Regions from separate parts of the Sinorhizobium sojae CCBAU 05684 genome, predicted to be linked through region 2. Evidence: predicted binding sites of a transcription regulator. Region 2 holds the regulator's gene; the other holds the start of a gene.
The links. Region 2 encodes LexA, which represses DNA repair genes until DNA is damaged. Its sites were predicted from a motif close to TGTTCNNNNTGTGTTCNG; they were not measured.

Region 1: the regulator LexA is predicted to act here: its motif matches at 2,399-2,416, upstream of SJ05684_RS00270 (DNA recombination protein RmuC).

Annotation. Positions count from the first base shown of each region.
Region 1 covers NZ_CP023067.1:54,404-59,152, forward strand. The annotation lists gene SJ05684_RS00265 (ribokinase) at 212-1,111, opposite strand; gene SJ05684_RS00270 (DNA recombination protein RmuC) at 1,161-2,366, opposite strand; gene def (peptide deformylase) at 2,516-3,040, shown strand; gene fmt (methionyl-tRNA formyltransferase) at 3,124-4,059, shown strand; gene truA (tRNA pseudouridine(38-40) synthase TruA) at 4,061-4,749, shown strand, end outside.
Region 2 covers NZ_CP023067.1:1,447,306-1,452,054, forward strand. The annotation lists gene SJ05684_RS07215 (hypothetical protein) at 1-174, shown strand, start outside; gene SJ05684_RS07220 (YrbL family protein) at 188-955, opposite strand; tRNA gene SJ05684_RS07230 (tRNA-Cys) at 1,475-1,548, opposite strand; gene lexA (transcriptional repressor LexA) at 2,058-2,768, opposite strand; gene SJ05684_RS29970 (hypothetical protein) at 2,949-3,116, opposite strand; tRNA gene SJ05684_RS07245 (tRNA-Ala) at 3,333-3,408, opposite strand; tRNA gene SJ05684_RS07250 (tRNA-Ser) at 3,495-3,584, opposite strand; gene SJ05684_RS07255 (septal ring lytic transglycosylase RlpA family protein) at 3,873-4,749, shown strand, end outside.

The DNA of each region.
Region 1 (4,749 bases), 1.4 Mb from region 2:
AAACTCCATCATGGAGCGCGTGATGCCGACCGGCATGAAGGAACCGGGCCAAAAATGGCTCGCTTCGTAATCTGGATAAACGATCAAAGATTAAGATAGAGGCAACAAATCGGCCGATTCCTGGCCCTTTCGAGGATATCCGGGGTGCAGGAGTCCTTGTCGCGACAGAGCCTATCCGGATTGCGAATGGCGGTATATTGGCGCGGCTCCGTCAGAGGCGGGCCGCCACCTCGGAGGCGTGCGGGATGGACGGTTGCGCGCCTGGCTTCTGGCAGGCAAGCGACCCGGCTACGGCGGCGCGGCGAAGCGCTTCGGGGAAGGAGAGCCCCGCATCGAGGCTTGCGGCGAGATAGCCGCAGAAGGTGTCGCCGGCGCCGACCGTGTCGATGGGCTCGATCGCCAGCCCCTTGGCGCGATGGACCTCGCCATCGTGGATCGCCACGACGCCGTCGGCGCCCAGCGTGACGATCACGGTCTGCCCGGTCTCCGTGTGCAGAGCCTTCATCGCCTCGTCCCGCTCGGCGCCTGCGATGCCGCTCCTGCCGGCCAGCAATTCGAACTCGGTTTCGTTTGCGATGACAATATCGGCCATGCGGCCCAAACGGGCCGCGTCTGGCGTCAGCGGCGCAATGTTGATCACGGAGCGGATGCCGCGGCGCCGGGCCTCAGTAAGTGCCTTCTCCACGGAGGCAGCCGGTATTTCGAGTTGCAACATCAGCGTGTCGCCGGGCGACATCGACTCGACGGCGGCAATGGCGTCGGCGTCGCTGACGGCGGCATTGGCACTCGCGACGACGACGATGACATTCTCGCCATCGCCGCCGACGATGATGTGTGCGGTACCGGTCGGCGCCTCGGCCGTCTTCACAAGATCGAGATCGGTGCCCGCCTCCTTGAGCAGCGCAAGCGCGCCTTCGGCGAAGCTGTCCGAGCCGACGGCACCGGCCATTCGCACGGAAGCGCCGGCGCGGCGGGCAGCCAGCGCCTGGTTGGCGCCCTTGCCGCCGGCGGCGGTGGCAAAGCCGGTCCCGGCAACGGTTTCGCCGGGCTTCGGGAGGCGCGCGGTCGTGGCGATCAGGTCCATGTTGATGGACCCAAGGATAGTGATCATGTGGGTGTGCCCGTCGGTTGCTGATTTTGCCGGAGAGTGCCCGAGCGCGTCAGTCCTCGTCAACCACTCTGAGCTTCAATTGACCGATGCGGCCGTCGATGGACCGCTCGCTCAGCCCTTCTCCCTTGCTGCTGCGCTCGGGTGGGGGTACCGTTTCCAGTTCCAGCGTCTCGATCTTCGCGCCGCGGCGCGTCAGCTTGTCGGAGGAGACGAGGATATCGTCGATATCCTTCTGCGCCATGGCGAAGTGTCCCTGGAGCTTGCGCACGCGCTCGTCGAGGCGCGACAGATCCTCCATCAGGCGGACGACCTCGCCCTGGATCAGATGCGCCTGCTCGCGCATGCGTGCGTCCTTCAGGATCGCCTGGATAACCTGGATCGCAAGGAGCAGCAGCGATGGCGAGACGATGACGACGCGCTGGCGATGCGCCTTCTGTACGATTGCCTCGAAATGCTCGTGGATCTCGGCGAAGATCGATTCGGACGGGACGAAGAGAAACGCGGTCTCCTGCGTTTCGCCGGAGAGCAGGTATTTTCCGGCGATATCGCGGATATGAACCTCCATGTCACGGCGGAAGGCCTGCGCGGCCTGCTGGCGCCGTTCGGCGCTCGCGGCATCGCGCATGGCGTTCCAGGCCTCCAGCGGGAATTTGGCGTCGATGACGAGCGGCGGCTGGTCGTTCGGCATGCGGATGACGCAGTCCGGCCGGCCCCCGTTGGAGAGCGTCGCCTGAAAGGTGTAGGCGCCGATCGGCAGTCCATCCGCGACGATCGCCTCCATGCGCGACTGGCCGAAGGCACCGCGCGTCTGCTTGTTGGAAAGGATGCTCTGCAGCCCGGCCATGTCCTTGGCGAGCGCCTGGATGTTGTTCTGGGCGCTGTCGATGACGGCCAACCGCTCCTGCAGCCGCCGGAGATTCTCGTGTGTTGCCTTGGTCTGCTCGCTGATCGAGGCGCCGATCCGGTGCGTCATCCCGTCGATCCGCTGGCTGAGCGATTGGTTGAGCTCGGCCTGTCGGGCGCCGAAGACGTCCGTCATGGCTGCGATCCGCCCCTGCATCTCCGTCTGTGCCGCAAGAAGGGCCGTTATCTGCTCGGCGCGCTCGTCTGCACGAAGCGCCCGGTTACGGCGCGCGGCCATGATCGCGAGGAGTGCCATCAGCAAGGCGGCAGCGGTGATAAGATGTCCCGCGGCGACGGGCAGGGCGCCGAGTTGAAACAGCGGCTGGTCGAAGGAAAAGGCGATGGGCTCCATGGCCGCAGCCTAACAGATTCGTTTCCGATAGCCAGATCAAAACGAGAACAAAGAAAAATCGCGCCTCGGCGGGAGTCTGTCGAGGTCCGGTCCGACCCGCCATCGGCAATTTCCTTGCGCCCGGGCGGAAAGATCGGTTATGGAGCGGCATGACGATCAAGCCGCTTATCATCCTTCCCGATCCCATTCTGCGCCAGATGTCGCCGCCGGTAGAGACTGTCGACGACGAGGTCCGCCGCCTTGCCGACGATATGCTCGAAACCATGTACGATGCCCCCGGCATCGGCCTTGCGGCTATCCAGATCGGCGTGCCGAGGCGCCTGCTGGTGCTGGATGTCACCAAGGAGGGCGAGGAGAGAAAGCCGCTCGTCTTCATCAATCCGAAGGTCGTCCGCGCCTCCGACGAGCGCTCGGTCTACGAGGAAGGCTGCCTGTCGATTCCGGACTACTACGCCGAAGTCGAGCGCCCGGCGGCGATCACCGTCGAATTTCTCGACCGCGATGGCAAGGAGCGGACCATCGAGGCCGACGGGCTGCTTGCCACCTGCCTGCAGCACGAGATCGATCACCTTAACGGGGTGCTCTTCATCGACCATATTTCCAAGCTCAAGCGCGATATGGTGATTCGCAAGTTCACCAAGGCCGCCAAGATGCGCGGGAGCCGTGCGATCTGACCGCTCCGATTGAGGTGGCATCAGAGATCGGCGCTTGAGCACGACGCCGTTTCGCGCAATCGAGAGATACGGAGTTCACCGATTTGCCGCTTCGCATCATCTTCATGGGCACACCGGAATTTGCCGTTCCGACGCTGGCAGCGCTGGCAGAAGCCGGGCACGAGATCGTCGCCGTCTACACGCAGCCGCCGCGTCCCGGCGGCCGGCGCGGCCTCGATCTCCAGAAGTCTCCGGTGCATCAGGCGGCGGAGCTTCTGGGCGCCCCGGTGTTCACACCCGTCAACTTCAAGGACCCGGCCGATCGCCGGAGCTTCCGCGAGTTCAATGCCGATGTCGCAGTCGTCGTCGCCTACGGGCTCTTGCTGCCGGAGGAGATTCTCTCGGGCACGCGCCACGGCTGCTACAACGGCCACGCCTCGCTTCTTCCGCGCTGGCGGGGTGCCGCGCCCATCCAGCGCGCCATCATGGCCGGCGACAGCGAGACCGGCATCATGGTGATGAAAATGGACAAGGGGCTAGACACCGGCCCCGTCGCGCTGACCGAGCGCGTTGCGATCGGTGAAACGATGACGGCCGGCGAATTGCACGACAAGCTGATGCATGTCGGCGCGGGCCTGATGAAGGAGGCGATGGTGAAGCTTGAGGCCGGCGACCTGACGCTGACGCCGCAGCCGGAGGAGGGCGTCGTCTACGCCGCCAAGATCACCAAGGACGAGACGCGCATCGATTTTTCAAAGCCTGCGCGCGAGGTCCACAACCATATTCGCGGCCTGTCGCCCTTTCCCGGCGCCTGGTTCGAACTCGAGGTCGCCGGCCGCGTGGAACGGACGAAAGTTCTGGGGTCGGAACTTGCCGAAGGAACCGGCGCGCCCGGTACCGTGCTCGACGAAGCATTGACGATCGCCTGCGGCGAGGGGGCCGTGCGGCCGACGCGTTTGCAGCGCGCGGGCGGCAAGGTGCTTCCCACGGCCGAGTTTCTGCGCGGCACGCCCGTTCCGGCCGGTTCGAGGGTCGCCTGATATGCCGCGCTATCGCCTGACCGTCGAGTATGACGGCTCCGATTATGTCGGCTGGCAGCGGCAGGAAAACGGCCCTTCCGTGCAAGGGGCGATCGAGAAGGCAGTGCTATCGCTGACCGGCGAGACGGTCTCGATCCGCGGTGCGGGGCGCACCGATTCCGGCGTTCATGCGATCGGCCAGGTGGCGCATGTCGATCTGGGGCGCGAATGGAATAGCCACACGCTGCGCAACGCCCTGAACGCCCACCTGACGCTCGCCGGCGAGCGGGTCTCGATCCTCGATGCGGCGGAAGTGCCGCCGGATTTCGACGCGCGCTTTTCCGCCGCCCGCCGCCATTATCTCTACCGCATCATTTCCCGCCGTTCGCCGCTGGCGCTCGAGGCAAGGCGCGCCTGGTGGGTGCCGAAGACGCTTGACCACGTGGCCATGCACGAGGCGGCACAGCGGCTCGTCGGCCATCACGATTTCACCACCTTCCGCTCGGCTCATTGCCAGGCGACGAGCCCGATGCGCACACTCGACCGGCTGGACGTTACCCGCAACGGCGAACTCATCGAGATCCGGGCGAGCGCTCAGAGCTTCCTGCATAACCAGATCCGCTCCTTCGCCGGGTCGCTGAAGCTCGTCGGCGAGGGCAAATGGACGCCGGACGATCTACAGACGGCACTCGAAGCGCGAGACCGCAAGGC
Region 2 (4,749 bases):
CTGCTCATCGCCGGCGGTATTCTCGGCTTTCTGCCGATTCTTGGCTTCTGGATGGTCCCGCTGGGGATGCTCGTGCTGTCGCACGACATACCGGTGGTGCGTCGCGCACGCCGGAGGCTCGCCGTGTGGTGGGCCCGCTGGCGCGGCAATGCCGAGAAATCATCCGGGGAGTAGAATGCGACTTGGGCTAGCTCGCCTGTGAAGAAACGTCGAGTGCGTCCGGAACGACCTCGAGTGGGTGGCGACTGCGCTTCGGCCGCAGATACGGCTTTAGTACCGCGTGGACGTGTCCCTCGTTTGGTAGCGCCGCTGGATCGTTCAATACTCTGGCGAGATTTAAGAACAGCTTCCCACGCATTTGCCGCAGTCGGAAGTCGTTGGCCCTGCTGCTGAGAGCGAAAATGCGCAACGGGCTTTTTTCACCGGTCCCGTCGATGCACAGCAGTTCCTCAAAACCGCGGCGATCCGTCACGACGAAGTTGCCGGCATTGCAATCCATCAGCACGATGTGAAGCCTGCGAAAGCGATCGAAAAGCTCTTCGATCATCGCCAGGTGCCTTGCCGTCAACCGCCCCGCCAGCGCCAGGTCGCGCAAGGTCGGGGCCAACTGTCCGTCTGCCATAGTGATCTTCTCGACCACGAGACCGAGACCGTGTTCGGTCTGAACGAAGCCCAGCACTCCGGGGATGGGGAGATCGGCTGTATCGGCCAGGGTGAACTTTCGGGCCTGTTCAATGAACTCGTCGACCTCGCGTCGAAAAGTGCGGTAGGCGCCGAACCGCTTGAACCGATCGAAGAAGCGGAGCATCCGCGTCGATTGGCGCTCGCCGCCCTTGCCCCTGGTTCTGAGAACCTTGATCAGAATGTTCGGGTATAGGTCGTGCTCGAAAACACACCGCTGGTGCCCGACTGCGCATTGGTGCCAGTCGGAAAGGGAGATCTTGCCGTCGAACATTTCCTCCCCCTCGGAATGCGACCGTTTTGTAACGAAATAGTGTCAGTGGAGGAAAATCAAGGAAAATCCAACCTTGTGGGTGAATTTATTGAGAACGTGACTGTATGGTTGTGTTCGACCAAGCGCCCGGTGAGGAGCCACTCGGGCACGAGAGGCTGCCGGTGCGTCAGATGATTTCAGCTGACCGCAAAATGCTCTAACGGCTGGCGGTTGTTTCGGAAGCGGATGCTCCCTCGAAACAGATAGAAGCCGTTTTCGCCGGAGCAGTCGCTGGTCCGGCCAAAACGGAATCGACGTTCCGCTACAGCGCCGCGCGTCTTTTCAGACGCGCAAAGGTCGCTGGAACTCTTTGAATCTGCGCATCGAGCTTTCCGAGGATCGGCTCCGATTTTCGGGGCGCTAGGCAAGTGGTCGTCGCCGCAAAGCATACACTCTGTAGGAGGACGCTCTCAGTCCACTTGTGAAAACATGGCGGCGCTCATCGGCGCCATCAAATCACGATCATCAGGGGGGAATTGTTGGAGGCCTCGCCCGGAATTGAACCGGGGTACAAGGATTTGCAGTCCTCTGCGTCACCACTCCGCCACGAGGCCTCACCGACAAGAAATATCAAGTCGTGGCCAGCGTTTAGAATCATTCGAGATGAACCGCAAGAGGCAATTTCCGAAAAACGCACCCCTCGTCTCGGCGCATTCTTGAAGGACGTTGGCGAAGCCGCCGGATTGCCGATGAATAGGTGATGCCCCACCAAAACGCGGCAAAAACAGTGAGACGGCGGCGCGAACGGGCTGTAGCATTTTGAATTGCTGCATGCATTTGTCCTTAAATCGAGATCGATTTCAAGGCGACATGCAGTACCCGGCAGTTTCCCACATCAGGGCAGCGATCGAAATCCGGACAGGGTCGGCAGCAAAGAGCGGAATGCCCCCGAACCCGCCGGTATCGCTCTGTTAATTTGCGCCGATTGTGCGAACCAAAATTCGTCCGACCGCAAAATTATCTCCGGCGCTGTGCGTCCCTCAGGACGCACAAAGGACACTGTTAGCTCTTTGAATCTGCGCTCGTGCTTTCCGAAAAGCGGGGCCGATCTCGGGGCGATGCGCTAGTGGTACCGTCGTATCAGCCCGACGAGTTTACCCTGGATTTTCACCCGGTCCGGTCCGAATATCCGGGTCTCGTAGGCCGGGTTCGCCGCTTCGAGCGCAATCGACGCACCTTTCCGGCGGAAGCGCTTCAATGTCGCTTCCTCATCGTCGATCAGCGCCACGACGATATCGCCCGGGCTGGCCGTGCTCGCGTTGCGGATGATCACGGTGTCGCCATCGAGGATGCCGGCCTCGATCATCGAGTCGCCCTTGATCTCCAAGGCGTAATGTTCGCCGCTGCCGATCATGTCGATCGGTACGGAAACCTCGTGCGTATTGTTCTGAATCGCTGAAATCGGAACGCCGGCGGCGATCCGCCCCATGACGGGAACCGCAATCGATGCCGTTTCGGCCGGCGGCGGCTCGGCCTTGGGCGCGGCAGGCGTCTTGCCCAGACTGCCCTCGATGACGCTTGGCGAAAAGCCGCGCCTTGGCTGCGCCGGAGCCGTATAAGCTTCCGGCAACTTGATAACTTCAAGCGCGCGGGCCCGATTGGGCAGCCGGCGAATGAAGCCGCGCTCCTCGAGCGCGGTGATCAATCGGTGGATGCCCGACTTCGATGCAAGATCGAGCGCGTCTTTCATTTCATCGAAGGACGGCGGGACTCCCGATTCCTTCATTCGTTCATGAATGAAGAGAAGCAATTCCTGTTGCTTGCGGGTCAGCATGGCGCGTCACTCCAGAATCGCGAAACAAATCAAGAACAGACACTATCCGTTCCATTTGTGTTCCGCAAGTGCCTAAAATTCCGTGAACTTTGCCAGGCTGAATATTTGGCCGACATCGCTGTGCCGGCGCCGATGAGCCATTGGGCTGTCCGGCGACGACGGCGTTCAAGTGGCGCCCGATCAATAGGCGAGACGCAGACCTCCGGGGCTGAGCACGTCGAAGTCAGGCTCAGGGTAGGGGCCGTGCCATTGCGTGTAGGTCGTATTGCCCGTAGCGCCGGTCGTGGCGCATCCCGAAAGTGCCAGGAGCGCCAATGCTGCAACCGCCATCAGAGTTTTAGAGGGCATGTTTTTCTCCACTCGCGGGAGTTGCCGAGATGCGAAACTGCAGACCTTAACTGTCCCTCAATTCGCTGGCGATGGCAAGGGAGCGTCGATGGCCGAAATCCTCATTTAGCCATCCTGGTAAACGACTTGGGGCGATGCGCCTCGGCGTAAACACCTGTTGCGTGAGCGGCCTGATCAGGGCCGTTGCGCTTCTGCGCGGCGGACAAAAGGGAAGAATGGTGGAGTCGAAGGGAGTCGAACCCTCGACCTCCGCAGTGCGATTGCGGCGCTCTCCCAACTGAGCTACGACCCCACGGGCCCAAACTATATAGAAGAATTCGACAGCCCGCGCCAGTCCGTTCGACTGCGTCGGCGGGCTCTGGTTCGGACGGGTTCAGGTGGCGGATGGGGTGGGATTCGAACCCACGGTAGGCTCTCACCTACGCCGGTTTTCAAGACCGGTGCCTTAAACCGCTCGGCCACCCATCCGGGCAGCGCGTTATTGCGCGAAGTGCGGTTCGTTGCAAGATTTAAGCGAGGCGTCCGCACGAATTATTTCTTGGACCTCTGCTGCTCGGCACCCACATTCCACCGGCCTCGCGTTCACCATTCGTAAACCATAACGAGCAAAATCCGGCGCGATCTCACCTAGAATTCGTATTTTTGCCTTGATGTTGTCATCATTGCTCGATTGTCCCTTTTCGGGACGCCGAAAGATCCGCGGGGGTGACATGCGGACCGTTCTGCCACGAATTTGCGAATGACCTTGTGGGACAGATGATATCTCATAGAAATGCGGCCTGCCTTGCGAGGGGATTGCGCCTCGCTGCAATTCCACTGCTTTGCGCTACGCTGGCGGCCTGCGGCTCCACGTCCAGCGTCAAGAAGAGCAAGTCGAGGAGCAAGGAATATTTCGCCGAATCCGTCTATGGCGTCAAAGCGAGCCCACGGGTCGCGACCGGGCGCAATATGCCGAAGGGCGGCGGGCGCTTCCAGGTCGGCAAGGCCTACCAGGTCAAGGGCAAGTGGTATAAGCCGAAGGAGGAGCCGGGTTACAACAAGACCGGCATGGCTTCCTGGTACGGCTCGGCCTTTCATGGCCGGTTGACCGCGAATGGCGAGGTCTACGACAAGTATCACCTTTCCGCGGCGCACCCGACCTTCCCTTTGCCGAGCTATGCTCGCGTCACCAATCTGGAGAACGGTACATCGGTCATCGTGCGTGTGAACGATCGCGGGCCCTATGAATATGGCCGGATCATCGATGTTTCCTCCAAGACCGCCGACCTGCTCGATATCAAGCGCAAGGGAAGCGCCAAGGTGCGCGTGCAATATGTCGGCCGGGCTCCGCTCGAGGGCAACGACATGCCCTATCTCATGGCGTCCTACGTCACCAAGGGCGATCGCAGTCCGGGCGTTGCGCCGGAAGGGCAGATCGCCACGGGGGTCATGGTGGCTTCGAACGAGCCGCTGCGCGACCAGGCGCGGGACCTTGGCACCCTGACGATTCCGGCGAAACCGACGCTTGGCGAAACGACGCCGATGAACGCGCTCGCGGCACCGGCTGCGGCTTCCCCGGCTTCAGCCGCGCTCGCCGAGTTCATGATTCTGCCGGAGATCGGGCCGGTCCCCTCCGAACGCCCGGAGTGGATCC